Regions from separate parts of the Hahella sp. NS-SX17 genome, predicted to be linked through region 2. Evidence: predicted binding sites of a transcription regulator. Region 2 holds the regulator's gene; the other holds the start of a gene.
The links. Region 2 encodes FNR, which switches genes on or off when oxygen is low (the NO sensors DNR and NnrR bind a similar motif). Its sites were predicted from a motif close to TTGATNTANATCAA; they were not measured.
Positions count from the first base shown of each region.

Region 1 (7,586 bases), 1.3 Mb from region 2:
GGCCGGAGAGCCGCGCGACGCAGCCTTTCACCGTATCGGTGGCGATCTGAATCTGAGAAGAAAGCGGCAGCATATCTGGATACAGGCGGTAATTAACCAGATTTTGAGGGTCGAAGCCTTTTTTCTCCGCGTGAGCGGCGGCTTTCTCCAGGATCTGGTTGAGGTTGCCAAGCATGCGGATGAAGATGGGGACGGAAGTCTGGTACATGGATATAGACATAATATCGCCTCCAGCGATGATAAGAGTTGGTTATTTGCGGTCATAAAGCCGGTCATGGCCGGTAAATACAAGCTAACCAGACGGCGCCGACAGATCCTGGCGCCGGGCTCCCCATTCTAACTGGCTCCGAGTGGGAAGACGTAACTTAATGACATACTTTTTAGCGGTTACGGTTTTCCGACGTGCGATTGGTTAAAATTTGAGTATAATGTCGCCCGCAAATTTTTTGCTCTGGTTTTACGTTCCAGCACGCAATATAGGAAAAGTGAATGTCACAGTATGTTATCTGTGCGCTGTACAAGTTCGTCGCCCTCGACGACTTTGAGGCGCTGCGCGCTCCATTGCTTGAAGTCATGGAGAAAAATGAAATCAAAGGCACCCTGTTGCTGGCCCGCGAAGGCGTAAACGGCACGGTCTCCGGAACCCGCGAGGGGATGGATGCGCTGCTGGCCTGGCTGAAGTCCGATCCTCGTATGGCGGACTTGAGCTACAAAGAATCCTACGATGAGAACATTCCGTTCTATCGCACCAAAGTCAAACTGAAGAAAGAAATCGTCACCATGGGCGTGGAGGGCATTGATCCAAAACGTGTGGTGGGCACTTATGTCAAACCGCAGGATTGGAATGCGCTGATTACCGATCCTGAGGTGTTGCTGATCGACACCCGTAACGATTACGAAGTGCAAATCGGCAAGTTTAAGAATGCGATCAATCCGAATACGGAAACGTTTCGTGAGTTTCCAGATTACGTCAAAAGCAATCTTGATCCAGCCAAACATAAAAAAGTGGCGATGTATTGCACTGGCGGCATTCGCTGTGAGAAATCCACTGCTTACTTGAAAGAGCTGGGTTTTGAGGATGTTTATCATTTGGAAGGCGGCATTCTGAAGTATCTGGAGGAAGTGCCTCAGGAAGAATCAACCTGGGAGGGCGAGTGCTTCGTATTCGACAACCGGGTGGCGGTGGATCACGGCCTCAACAAAGGCAGCTATGACCAGTGTCACGCCTGTCGTATGCCGATCAGCGCGGAAGATATGCAGAGCGAGCATTACAAGAAGGGCGTCAGCTGTCCTCATTGTTATGATAAGGTCTCCGAAGACCAGCTTCGCCGTTTCGCAGCGCGTGAGCAGCAGATCGAACTGGCTAAGTCGCGCGGAGAAGAGCACATCGGCTCTGAAGCGGCCAAAGCCATCAAGAAGCGTCAGGCTGAGAAAAAGCTGAAGCGCAAAAACTATCATCAGCACCTGACTCAGGGCGCTGAATAGCAAAAAGGCCGGCTTAAACGCCGGCCTTTTTCGTTGTGGTTTCCCCTGCCTTAATCCGCAATCAGACGGCTGAGTTGTTGGTTCAGTCGCGTCACTTCGCGTCTGAGTTCGTTGACCTCATCCAACAAGTCCAGTGACATGGCGAGCCCGGGCAGGTTGAGTTGCAGGTCACGCTGCAGGCGCATCGCCCGACTTAATCGCGCCAATGCCAGCGTATCGAACTGCCATTGGTGGGCGGGCCGCTCCTCCACGGGCGCGATGACCCCATAACTGACCAGCTCGATAATGAACTCGGCGTTGACGCCGCCGCGCTCGCATAATTCGCGCAACGTGTAGGTGTCGCTTTGTCCAAGCACTTCCACCGTGCCGATGATCGTTTTACGCGTCATCTCTCACACCCCCAACTTGCTGCGCGGATTATAGGATTTTTCTTTTTCCGCAAGCTCCTTATAAAGCGCTTCCGCATCGGCGCTATGGGACTTGGGCAATGTTACCTGCAGTACGATTATCTGGTCTCCGGCGGGATTGCCGGGCAACCCTTTGCCTTTCAGTCTCAGCTTTTGTCCGCTGCTGGCGCCTTTGGGGACTTTCACGTTGACCTTACCGCTTAATGTTGGCGCTGTCACAGTGGCGCCCAGTGCAGCTTCCCATGGCGAGACGGGTAGAGTCAGGTAAATATCCTTGCCGTCGACGGAGTACACCGGGTGGGGCGCGAGCTCCACTTCCAGAAACAGGTCGCCGTTCTCAGCGCCGCCAAACCCCGCCGCGCCCTGACCGCGCAAACGGATGTGCTGTCCGGGTCCCATGCCGGCTGGAATTTTTACATTGAGAGATTTGCTGCGATGACCTACCAGTCCGTATTCGTCGATCTCCGGCACTTGCACCTGAACTTGTTTCTCACACCCGTGGAAGGCTTCTTCCAGGAACAAGGCGATTTTGGCGTGCACGTCCTCGCCGCGCATGCGGAAGCTCTGCTGATGACCCTGCTTATAGGTGCGATGGGCGGAGCCGCCGCGACCGAAGATGGACTCGAAAAAGTCGCTGAAGTGGCGCGCGTCCGCCTCGGTGAAGCCGCCGCCGTTGAAGTTTGAAGCGGACTCCCAATCTGGCGGCGGGCGAAAACGGCCATCTTCGCCATAGGCGCCCATACGCTTGAGTTGATCGTACTCCGCGCGTTTTTCCGGGTCTTTCAATACCTCATAAGCTTCGCCGACTTCTTTGAATCTGACCTCCGCATCCTTTTCTTTACTGACGTCCGGATGATACTTACGGGCGAGTTTGCGGTACGCTTTTTTGACGTCATCGGCGGACGCTGCTTCCGCGACGCCGAGAATCTTGTAATAGTCTTTGAATTCCATAGATTTTTACCAACCTTCACAGACCCTGCGTCTCATTGCCGTTAGAATATGCAGCCCAAGGTCGGGCGGGCATTGCCATAGGTCAGATATAATGCTGAAAAGGCGACATTCAACGTCGGACCACCTAAAATAGGCGGCTTTTTCAGGGGAAGGAGTCAGCGCCCTTTATGCTGAGCTATCAACATGTCTATCACGCAGGCAACTTCGCCGATGCGCACAAGCATTGGGTGCTGTCTTTATTGCTGCAGGCGCTGTGTAAAAAATCCACGCCCTGGCGCTATCTGGAAACCCATGCAGGTCGCGGCGACTATGACCTGACCTCTGAGGAAGCGCAAAAGACCTCAGAGTGGACAGCGGGCATTTTGCCGCTGATGCAGGCCAAGGGGACCTGTCCGCCGGAATTCGACGCCTATTTGGCGGCGGTGAGAGGGTTGAACCCCGACGCTGGAAAACTGACCCGCTATCCCGGCTCTCCGGCTATCGCCGCTGGTTTCCTGCGTGAGACGGACCAGTTGGCTTTGTGCGAGCTGCATCCTAAAGAATACGCGGAACTTAAGCGTCAATTCGGCCGGAGCAGGCAAATCCATATTCACCAAAGAGATGGCTTCGAGGGCGTTATGGCGATGTCGCCGCCACCGGAGAAGCGCGGACTGGTGATGATTGATCCCAGCTATGAGCTGAAGGACGACTATCAACGTATTCCCACCTATATAAGCAAACTGACCAAGAAGTGGTCTAACGCGGTCATCGCCATCTGGTATCCCATACTTGCGGAGAAGCGTCACGAACAAATGCTTGAGTTGATGCGCCAGCTTCCTTTGCAAAAGACGCTACACAGCGAGTTGATCTTAACGCCGGTGGCGCGCGGAATGTACGGAAGTGGTATGCTTGTGGTCAATCCGCCCTGGCGGCTCGATGAGCAACTGCAGGCGGGTTGGGCGCACCTCAGCGAAGCCCTTCGCGGCGATCCAAAAGCCTCCTGTAGCGCTGACTGGCTGATAGCGGAGTAACTCCGCGATTACAAGTTCGGCCTGGGAGCGCTGACGCTTGAGGATGACATAAAGGGTATGCGGCCGGCGCCGCAGCCTACTGGACATGAATTCATTGGATACAGGTTTGTGTGGTGAATTGGACTAGCCAAGGAACAATATTAATAACCGGAGCGGCCCAAAGGGTTGGGCTCCATTGTCTGCAGCGGCTGCTTGATAAAGGCGAGCGGGTCGCCATGACTTATCGCTCCGAGCGGTCGGAGATTGCTGATTTGCGGGAACGCGGCGCGATTTGTCTGCAGGTGGACTTTACGGAACAAAGCTCCGTCGAACGGCTGATACGACGGTTAAAGGAGGAAGTGGGTCCGCTGAGGGCGTTGATACATAACGCGTCCTCATGGGCTCCCGACCGGAGTGAGGATACGGACTACCGGGCGGTGATGCAGGATATGGTGGCGATACACATGACGGCGCCTTACCTGCTGAATATGCACTGTTACGACCTGCTGGAGCAGGGACGTAACCCATGGTCCGATATCATTCATATTTCCGATTACGTGGTTGAAAAAGGAAGTGACAACCATATTGCGTACGCCGCGGCGAAAGGGGGCATGGAAAGCATGACCCGATCTTTCGCCAAGCGCTACGCGCCGCATATCAAGGTAAACACTATCGCTCCGTCGTTATTGATGTTCAATGACGGCGACGATCCGGACTACCGAACTAAAACCTTAAGGAAGTCCGCCCTTGGGATCGAGCCCGGTCCCGACGTGGTCTGGCAGGCAATCGCCTTTATCCTGGACTGCTCGTATATGACCGGGCGGGAAATCAAGCTCGATGGCGGACGTCATATCCGTTGATCATACTGATCCATAGGTAATGTAGAGGAACCAACATGTTAGACAAACTGGTCGCGCAGTACAGCGCAATTATTGAATCCCTCGGAGAAGACGTTAATCGTGAGGGACTGCGCGATACGCCTAAGCGCGCCGCCAAAGCGATGCAGTTCCTGTGTCGCGGCTATAACCAGTCGTTAGAGGAAGTCACCAATGGGGCGGTGTTCGAGTCAGATACGGACGAAATGGTCCTGGTCAAGGACATCGAATTGTACTCCCTGTGCGAACACCACTTGCTGCCTTTTATCGGGCGCTGTCACATTGCCTACATACCAAATGGCAAAGTGTTGGGCTTATCGAAATTTGCGCGCATCGTGGATATGTTCGCCCGTCGGATGCAGATTCAGGAGAATCTCACTCGACAGATCGCGGAAGCGGTGTTGGAAGTCACCAATGCACATGGCGTTGGCGTCATTATTGAAGCGCGTCACATGTGTATGATGATGCGAGGGGTGGAGAAGCAGAACTCTGTAATGAGTTCGTCCGTCATGTTGGGCTCCATGCGCAACAATCCTTCTACTCGCAGTGAATTCCTCACGCTGGTGCATAGCCGTCGGGCGCTGTAACCAAGCTGCCGGATCGGGCGCCGCATATCGCGGCGACCGTCGCACAGGCGTTTGTCAGGTGATAGGCGCCTCGCTGCGAGAAATATGATCCTCCATGTCAGAGTGAAAGGTTTCCACGACCTGCTCCGCCAAATCCACCTGATTAAAGCGCGCAATGTGAAATATCGCCTCGCCTTCATGGGCCAGAGGCAGATTGCTGCGTCCTATGACAATGCCGGAGCAGGGCGATAAAATGGGTTCGCCCTGGCTGTCCAGGGGGCCATTCAGATAACCCAGCAAGTCTCCTTTGTTAACCCGACTTCCCAGGGGTTTCAAAGCACGCAGAAATCCGCCTACCGGCGCCCGCACCCACTGTGAGGAGCGCGCCACCACAGGCGTGGCTTTGGCTCTGCCTTTCACGCGCATCTTGATCATGCCCAGTTCTTCCATCACCCGGCGCACGCCACGAACGCCGGCGGCGATGCAGTTCTCATCAAAGCGCAGCGCTTCACCGGCTTCGTAGGTGATGATCGGTACGCCAAGGTCGTCTCCGGCGCCGCGAAAGGAGCCGTCACGGATTTCCGCGTCAATAATCACCGGCACGCCAAACATATGCGCCAGATCCGCCGCTTTCTGATTGTCCAGGTGCACCCTTATTTGCGGAAGATTGCTGCGATCGATAGCGCCTGTATGAAGGTCAATGGCGTAATCCGCCTGTTGCAATACGCAGGTGGTGAACAGGTGCGCCATACGCGCCGCCAGTGAGCCTTTCTCGCTACCGGGAAAGCATCGATTGAGATCGCGTCGGTCAGGTAAGTAACGGGATCGATGAATGGTGCCCAGCACGTTCACGATGGGAACGGCGATCAGGGTCCCTTTCAGATTTTTCAGCCAGGGGGCGTGTAATACTCGCCGTACGATTTCGACGCCATTGAGTTCGTCGCCATGGATAGCGGCGCAAATCAGCAGGCGCGGACCTTTGGACCTGCCGTGCACAACTTCGACAGGGATGGATACATCGGTTTGGGTGTAGAGCTGTCCGACAGGAAGCTCGAATTGTTGACGATGTCCCGGCGCGACCTGCGCGCCGAGAAATTCAAAAGGTTTGGACTTAACCGCCATTGTTGCACATCCTGACTGTCTTCAAGCTGCGGCGTCGTCCGAAGGACGCCAAGCGTTACCGCACCAGTTCGATTTCGCCATTGACGGTCATGGTGACCGTTTGCGTACCGGCTGCTACGGCAGGCGTCGCCATCTCGGCCATTTTGGCTGCGCCGAAGCTGCGCATTTCTTGGCGCGCGTAGTAGACGGGACCGCTGCTTGAAATATTCATGTTTACGATTTTGTAGCTCTGAGCTCCCAATTGGGAGGTAATCAACTTGGCGCGCTCGCCAAATGATTTCAGCGCCTCGCCGATAAGCTCATTTTCTTTGGCCGCTTTCAGGGCGTCAGAGGCGTCGAACTCCACATTTTGTACTTTCAAACGCTCCTGCAGTTCGCCAATAAGGCCGGACAGCGCTTCGATATCTTTACTTTCCAGCTTCAGGGACTGTTCCGCATTCCAGGCTACGATTTTTTGCTCTTTGTAGCGGGGATCAGTGCGGTAGTCCTGGGTCTGGTACTTCACACTCTTGGCGGATTTTACTTCATCCAGCGCCCAACGCATGGCTTTGTTTACGTCATCCGCCGCCTGTTGTGCGGTTTTTTGCTGTGATTGGGAGTGTAGTACGACGCGCATGATGTCGTTCTCCAGTTCGCCTTTGGCTTCGGTGGAGAGTTGAACGCGATCATAATTAGTTTGCTCCGCAGCGAACGCCGGCATGGCTAAAACGCTGAGTACAAGAAATCTGCTTATCGACATGATTTTCTCCCTAATCCTAAAAGTAGTTGCTGCTCAGCAACATAGCAAAATGATCCTGAGTGCTAAAGATAAATTTAGTTAAGGAGAAGTGGGCGGCGAACTAAGATGCGAGGGTCAAAGAAGGAGAAGAGAGGAAACTTCAGAGAAGCGCCTTATTCAAGGCAAAAAAAACCGCGAAATAAATTTCGCGGCAGGAATTGTGCACTTTCATCAGGCTGGAGTCCAAAGGGTGTCAACAGTAGTAGATGCTGTTGAGATACTCGTCCAACGCTGCAAAATTTGCTTGCTCTTGGTCAGTATTTGGAACACAGACTTTCCAATTTTCATCATACATCATACTTGTCTCTCCCTAAGTCAAGTGGCCTGAGTCGGTTCTCTAGGGCCTGAAAACACAGTTAAACGATGGCTACTGCTTCACGTTTACGGGATTCATATTACCAAGGCGAAAGAAA
Region 1 covers NZ_CM170632.1:881,039-888,624, forward strand. Annotated here, with positions in the region: gene AC2IBB_RS03995 (DUF1993 domain-containing protein) at 1-220, opposite strand, end outside; gene trhO (oxygen-dependent tRNA uridine(34) hydroxylase TrhO) at 490-1,485, shown strand; gene AC2IBB_RS04005 (chaperone modulator CbpM) at 1,536-1,874, opposite strand; gene AC2IBB_RS04010 (DnaJ C-terminal domain-containing protein) at 1,878-2,843, opposite strand; gene AC2IBB_RS04015 (23S rRNA (adenine(2030)-N(6))-methyltransferase RlmJ) at 3,011-3,853, shown strand; gene folM (dihydromonapterin reductase) at 3,967-4,692, shown strand; gene folE (GTP cyclohydrolase I FolE) at 4,728-5,294, shown strand; gene AC2IBB_RS04030 (succinylglutamate desuccinylase/aspartoacylase family protein) at 5,349-6,395, opposite strand; gene AC2IBB_RS04035 (SIMPL domain-containing protein) at 6,451-7,134, opposite strand.
Region 1: a site for FNR is predicted at 2,916-2,929, ahead of AC2IBB_RS04010 (DnaJ C-terminal domain-containing protein). Genes of this name have one in related genera too.

Region 2 (7,586 bases):
CAAGATGGAAGTTATTCTTCTCGAAAAAGTAGCCAACCTCGGAAACCTTGGCGATAAAGTTAAGGTTCGCGCTGGTTATGGCCGTAACTTTCTGGTGCCTTACGGCAAAGCTGTTCCTGCAACTAAAGCAAATGTAGAGCAGTTCGAAGCTCGTCGCGCAGAGCTTGAAAAAGCGGCTGCTGAGAAGCTGTCTGAAGCTCAGGCTCGTGCAGAGTCCATCAACGGTAAAGAAGTGACAATCGTTGCTAAAGCTGGTGATGAAGGCAAGTTGTTCGGTTCTGTTGGCACTAAAGATATTGCTGATGCAGTGTCTGCACTGGGTGTTGAAGTTGAGAAAAGCGAAGTTCGCTTGCCTGAAGGCGCTCTACGCAACACCGGTGAGTTTGAAGTAGACGTTCAGATGCACACCGACGTTACTGCTACCGTTAAGGTAATTGTAGTCGGCGAGTAATCTCCGTCCATACAGGAAAAGGCAGTCCGCTATAGGCGCACTGCCTTTTTTTATGCTCTTAAGTCCACACATTTGTTGTGTTGTCGATATCCGCAAATTAGCGATAATAAGCGCTATCCTTTAAAGCTCTGCAAGTCACTATGAATGAGTCAGTAATACGTAAAGACACGGCTAAATCTTCGGAAGGGCAGGGCCAAAGCGGCATTGCGCTGTCAAGTAGCTCATCTGCGGTGAAAGCGCCGCCTCATTCCATCGAGGCGGAGCAGTCCGTCTTGGGTGGCCTGATGCTGGATAACGCAAGCTGGGATAAGATTTCCGACATCATTACCGCTAAAGACTTTTACCGCCTGGATCACCGCCTGATATTTGGTTCGATTTCGCGGCTGGCGAATTTGGGTAGTCCTTTGGACGCTATTACCGTTTCGGAGGAGCTGGATAATCGTAGTGAGCTGAACTCTGCAGGTGGTTTGGCCTACTTAAGTGAGTTGGCCAAGAACACGCCCAGCGCTGCGAATATTCGCGCTTATGCGGAAATCATTCGCGAACGCTCTGTATTGCGTCAGTTGATCACCGTCGCCAATGAAATCGCCGATGAAGCTTATCAGACGGAAGGGCGCACCAGTACAGAGGTACTGGATGACGCAGAGCGGCGAGTCTTTCAGATAGCAGAGTCGCGCCCTAATCAGGGGGGGCCGGAGTCGGTCAACCCGATCCTGACTAAAACGCTGAAGAAGATCGATGAGCTGTTTCATTCTGATGGCGCTATCACGGGGGTGACAACCGGGTTTCGTGATTTGGACGACCGTACTTCAGGGATGCAGGCTTCAGATTTGATTATCGTTGCCGGTCGTCCTTCCATGGGTAAGACCACGTTTGCAATGAACTTGGTGGAGAATGCGCTGATACTTAGCGGTAAGCCCGTATTGGTGTTCAGTATGGAGATGCCCTCAGATTCCATTGTTATGCGTATGCTGTCTTCACTTGGCCGTATCGATCAAACTAAGGTTCGAAGTGGTAAGTTGGATGAGGATGATTGGCCTCGTCTCACTTCCGCCGTCAATATGCTTAAAGATAAGCCTTTGTATATTGATGACACAGCCGCCTTGAGTCCGACTGAAATGCGTTCCAGGGCGAGAAGAGTGGCCCGGGACCACAATGGCGAGATTGGCTTGATAATGGTGGACTACCTTCAGCTTATGAGGGTGCCGGGAATGACGGAGGGCCGTACGGCTGAAATATCTGAGATCTCACGAGGCCTGAAAGCCCTGGCCAAAGAGTTGAACTGCCCTGTTGTTGCGTTGTCTCAGCTTAACCGAAGCTTGGAGCAGCGACCTAATAAACGCCCTGTTAACTCTGACCTGCGGGAATCTGGGGCGATTGAGCAGGACGCTGACTTGATTATGTTTATCTATCGGGATGAGGTCTATCACGAGGATAGTCCAGACAAAGGCATCGCGGAAATCATCATTGGTAAACAGCGAAATGGCCCGATTGGCACAGTGCGACTGGCGTTTATGGGCAAATTCACTCGGTTTGAAGATCTGGCTCATGATTACGGCGGCGGAGATTACGAATAATGCGTCCTTCTCGTGCTCTTATCGACCTGGATGCTTTGCGTCACAATATTCGCTTGCTGAACTCTCTTGCGAGCAGCGCGCGTTGTGCAGCGGTTATTAAAGCTGATGCGTATGGGCATGGCGCTGTGGAAGTGGCCCGCGCTTTAGAAGGCGAGGCGCCTAAACTGGCGGTAGCTTGCTACGATGAGGCGGTCAGCTTGAGAGAGGCGGGGGTGACGACGCCGTTGCTGGTGCTGGAAGGGTTTTATAATCCTGAGGAATTGGCGGACTCTACCCGTTGGCGAGATATTGAGTGGGTTGTGCACGATATGGAGCAGCTGGATATGCTGGCCGACGTGGCTCCTTTGTGCAAAACAGGGCCTACTTCCGTCCAGATGCAAACCTGGATCAAGCTGAATACGGGGATGAACCGGTTGGGTCTGCCGTTAAATAGGCTGACCGATGTTGCTGAGAGGTTGCAGCGGCTACCCGGGCTTTCAGTTATCGGAATAATGACGCATTTCGCCTGTGCTGATGAGATGGATAGTTGGCTGCAGCAGAAGCAGTGGCGGGCGTTTCAGGCTGGTATGAGGTCTTCGGGGTCGGAAAGTTGGCGTTATTCCGCCGCCAATTCTGCAGCTTTGCTACAGTACCCTGAAACTCATTTAGACTGGGTGCGCCCAGGAATAGCCATGTATGGCGCGTCTCCGATGGCGGATAAGACGGGGGCGAATTTTGGGCTGAAGCCAGTTATGACTTTTGAGTCGCGCTTGATCGCTACCCGAGAGCTGGAGGTGGGTGATTCTGTTGGATATGGCGCTACATGGACTGCGGATGGTCCAACGAGAATGGGGGTCGTTGCGGTCGGCTACGGCGATGGCTACCCGAGGCAGATGCAAAGCGGGGCGCCTGTTGCGGTGTGTGGCAAGCGGACGAAAATTATCGGTCGTGTATCTATGGATATGCTGACAGTGGATATTACCCATATTCCGGAGGCGCGTATTGGGTCGGAAGTGGAGTTGTGGGGGGGGATTATTTCTGCTGATGAAGTTGCAGGATACGCCTCAACAATCTCCTATACTTTATTTACTGGTATGACCTCGAGAGTGCCCAGAGTCTACCTTGGCGGCTCCACTGCGGGCTAAGACGGCGCTTACGCGATAAGCGCTTAGATAAGGCTTCTGGGTGACGCCCGAAGCGCTGGGTTTGCTAAAATTCTGCCGGGCAGCCAATATTGTTAGCATATATATTCTTCAGGCGATCCGCCTTCTGCGGGGCGTCAAAGGCCATAAGAAGCATTTAAGGGGGCATGAGTGATTGTTTGTGTGACGGGAATAGATTCGCCTATAGGTAAGGCTATAGCTCAGCGCCTGCAGCAGAGCGGTATAGCAGTGGAGGGCGTACCCTACGAACAGTTCCTGATGACTAATGATGCTATCGTGCGTGGAATGAAGGCGATGCCCGTTGCGGATTTTGTTGTTCACGCAGCGGAAATGGGGGATCTGTTCAAGTCGGAGCAACATCCGGACTTGGCGTATCAAGTTAACGTGTCTGCTTGTGTGGCGGTTGCGGAGGTCGCAGCCTTATGGAAAGCGCCGATTATTCATTTATCGAGTCATCTTGTCTTTGATGGCGTCAAAAAGAACCCCTATATTTCGGCAAACAAAGGTCGTCCGCTTTCTGTATATGGTCGGACTAAGTTGCAGAGTGAGCAGTGGTTTCAGGAAAACTATAGCAAGCATCTGATTTTGAGGATGGGGTGGTTGCTGGAAGCTGGCGCTCAAGGATGGCTGCAGACGATGCTGACGGCTTTGTCTTCAGGCAAGAGACTTAACGCCAGTACGGATATGCAGTTGACGCCTGTTGCGGTGGATGATGTGGCGAGAGTGGTGGACGCTATTATTAAGCAGTTAAGTTGTAATATTTCTGTGTGGGGCGTCTATCATTATGCTGGCGCTGAAACAGTGACGCACTTTGAGCTGCTGAAGGCGATTGTATTGCAGGCATTCGGTCAAGAGGAAATGTTGCAGGCTCTGATAGAGAAGAAAGGCGCTGATGTGTTGCCTGGGGTGGCCCTGCCTGCGAATGGGGCGTTGGGGTGCATCAAATTGCGAAACACCTTTGGCGTTAAACAGCTTCCCTGGCGTCGTTATCTGCCTGCGCTGATTGAGCAATGCCAGCAGCGTGGCGCTGTGAAATCAACTGAAAACTGTTTGGAAGAGACCCGCTAGCGGGCGTTGAGTGCTGACTCCTTGTGGTGCTCCAGGCACTTGGTGTCATGGCGAAGGATCTTCTGCAGTTCGTCTAATTGCAATATTTGGACTTCTCTTCCTTGCACTTTGATAATGCCGTTGTTCTGGAAGCGAGTGATGACTCGGCTGACGGTTTCGACCGCCAAGCCTAAATAGTTGCCTATATCGCTACGCGGCATGGGTAACCTGAAATTTGTGCCGGACAGGCGACGACGACTGAAGCGGGTCGACAGGGATAGTAAAAGCGATGCTATGCGCTCCTCAGCGGAGTTTTTGCTCAGTAACATGGTGAGTTGCCTGCTTTCCTGAATCTCTTTGCTCATCAATGAGAAAAAGTGGTGTTGCAGGCTGGGAATATCTGAGGCGAGGTCTTCAAATTTTTCCAGAGGAATTTCGCATACGCTGGTGCGCTCAAGTGAGACGGCGGAGCAGGAGTATTTTTCCATGCTAACGCTGTCCAGGCCGATAATTTCTCCGGGCAGGTAGAAACCCGTTACCTGCTCTTCGCCTTCCTCGGACACGGTGAATGTTTTAATTGCGCCGCTGCGCACCGCGAAGCATGAGCGAAACGGCGTGTGCTGCTCAAAAATATACTCGCCGCGATTTAGCATTTTCCCCTGGCGAATAATTTCTTCCAGGCGATCAATGTCTTCAGCCCCGACTGCGATAGGAATGCAAAGCTTGCTCAAATTACATTCATGGCAGCCTCTGTGTAAGCTAAAAGGAGAGGAGGTTGCTATATGCTTGCTTTCCATCGGTCGCCTCGTGGCTGAATGAGTGAAACTGCTTAAAGAGGCTTCTAGGATAGCCAATAGCTATTTAAAAGCAAATCCCCACAGCAGGAAAAATAAGGGGAAAACCTGCGCTCGCCTTTGTTTTTACATTGCTTTTACCTTTTGTTACAGCAGCGCCTGAGTGTATCGGATCGCCCGCGCTGGAAGTTCGCTGTTATCGAGAGTTTTGTAGTAATCATCCAGCTGTGTGGCGTTGCGCAACTGGTAATGGGGGGTGTATGAAAATGCGCCCAGCCCGACGCCGTGCAAGCAGTTAACGCCTTGACTTATCAGTCCAGTCCAGGGGAGGGCGAAAAAGTCCTGGGTTATCGGAATGAAAGATGCGGATTTGATGCGTCGTTTGAAGTCCTTGAGTGTGGCCTCCAGCCCAAGGGAACTGCTGGTTTCTGGCTTGTGGCAGGAAAGCAAAACGCCTTGTGGTCTTTCGGTGAGCACCTCTTCGAGGTGCTGTGATAGCGCAGCTTGAGTGGCGGGGGACACCTTAAGACGCAGATAGACAGCTTTGAAATCAAATGCCCGAATGGTTTGCAGCCAGCTCTTTAGGTCTTTAATGGGGAATGATTGCGCATGCTCGCCCGGATCATTGATACAAATGATATTAAAGCCCAGTCCCTTAATTAGGGCGAGCGCTTCCTCGGAGTCAGGGCGCGCGTCCAGCTCAATGACGTGCCGAGCGTCAGCGCCAAAGTTCAGCTTAAATTCCCTGCCTAAGTAGTACATCACTTGAGTTTGCGCTGCTGGCGTCAGCTGGCGCACTAAGTCGCCAAACCAGTGCAAATATTTGACCTGACTGCCCTCAGGAAGTGATTGCTTGAGAAGTTTTACTTCTTTCACAACGTAGTTGATGTATTTTTGCAGACTCGCGTTCATGGAAGGAAGTTGGCGAGTGTAGTTCTCCGCGCTGACGAGTGCATTAAAACAAGGCGCCTGAACGCTCAGGGCGAATCCACCCTCGTAGGAGCGAGACAGGGAGCTGTTGCGATAGTCTGCGGTGTAAGCTCCTTCGTTCAAGGCGCTCCAGTTTTCGTTGGAAAACTCTTTGGGAGGAGAGTTGAGCAAGTAAACCCAGCTATCATTGCCCCCATTTTGTTTTGCTTGTTCGATGACCTTTCCGACTGGCATATTGGGTCTCCAACCAGGTAAGAAAACACCTGCGCGCGTTTGACTGATATTGTCAACGAATGAGCGCGCGCGCCTGTTGTCACACTTGTTGGCAAGTGGATCGATCCCCCCTCTCTCCATGCTCAGTCTATCCACCTGCCGGCAGGGTGTATTGATATTGGTCAAGGGGTGAGCGCGTGGTGCGCGAGGGAGGTGAACTTTAGTCGCAAAAGCCTTAAAACAATGGGGTTATGAGGCGTTGCGGGCTAACATTCATTGCAGCTTTGGGTTGGGAGTTGATATCCTTTGCGGGCATTGGAAAAAGGCGGGCAAAAGTGCAGGCATTTCAGCTATTTCGGTCTTTCATTTTTTACATTGGTTATGCGTGGGGTGTCATTATCACCTCTGTAATTGGCATGTTGATTGGACCTTACGTCAATTTTGAAAAGCGCTATTACATCGTTTCCCGGTTTAATGTGTTCGCACTCTGGTGGGCGCGAGTTGTCTGTGGCATTCGTTATGAGATTGAAGGGCTGGAAAATATCCCGAAAACAAGCTGTGTGGTTGTCAGTAATCATCAGAGCGCTTGGGAGACATATCTTCTCGGTGTCATATTTCGCCCTCAATGCACGGTCCTGAAGCAGGAACTGATGAAGATTCCGTTTTTTGGGTGGGCGTTGAAGAGATTAAAGCCCATCGCCATTGATCGAAGTAAGCCGTCAGCTGCGCTTAAACAGTTGCTGAAGCAGGGTAAAGAGCGGTTGACGTCAGGGTACTGGGTCGTGATTTATCCTGAAGGAACGCGTGTCCGGCCAGGGCAGATCGGCAAGTATAACAAAGGCGGCGCGCTACTGGCGGTTAGTGCTGGCGTTCCATTGTTGCCTATCGCGCACAATGCCGGCGATTGCTGGCCTGCTGGCAGCGTCAGCAAACGTCCCGGTTTGATTAAGGTCAGAGTTGGGAAGCCGATTGAAACCAATGGCCGGGCTACTGATGATGTCCACAAAGAAATGGAAGACTGGATAAGGCGGAATTCAGCCGCCTTAAGCCAAGCGTAATACTCTCTATTTGTAGTTTGAGTACACTTTGTCCAAATAGCCTTCAGTGCGCATTTTATCGAGTACTTTATTAAGGTGTTCGATATTTTCATCCGGGGTATCCTTGTTCATCGCCAGATACAGGCTGGTGTCGCGTATAGTAAATATAGGCTTGATGTCTGAAACCCCGGCAAGTTTGGCGTAGTAATAGCCTGATGCGGTGCTGGATATCCAGAGGTCCACCTGTCTTTGCTGCAGTCTCTTGGGGTTGAGGCTGTCATCTTCAAGCTCTGACGCATTGAAGCCATTGTTCTTCAAAAACTGCGCTCTGGAGTCATCTTTATAGCAGCCGATAAGATAAGGCTTAGCGTCTTCTACGGAATTAATCTTTATGG
Region 2 covers NZ_CM170632.1:2,208,831-2,216,416, forward strand. Annotated here, with positions in the region: gene rplI (50S ribosomal protein L9) at 5-451, shown strand; gene dnaB (replicative DNA helicase) at 592-2,028, shown strand; gene alr (alanine racemase) at 2,028-3,152, shown strand; gene AC2IBB_RS10035 (SDR family oxidoreductase) at 3,333-4,238, shown strand; gene fnr (fumarate/nitrate reduction transcriptional regulator Fnr) at 4,235-5,014, opposite strand; gene AC2IBB_RS10045 (hypothetical protein) at 5,159-6,175, opposite strand; gene AC2IBB_RS10050 (lysophospholipid acyltransferase family protein) at 6,490-7,212, shown strand; gene AC2IBB_RS10055 (substrate-binding periplasmic protein) at 7,219-7,586, opposite strand, start outside.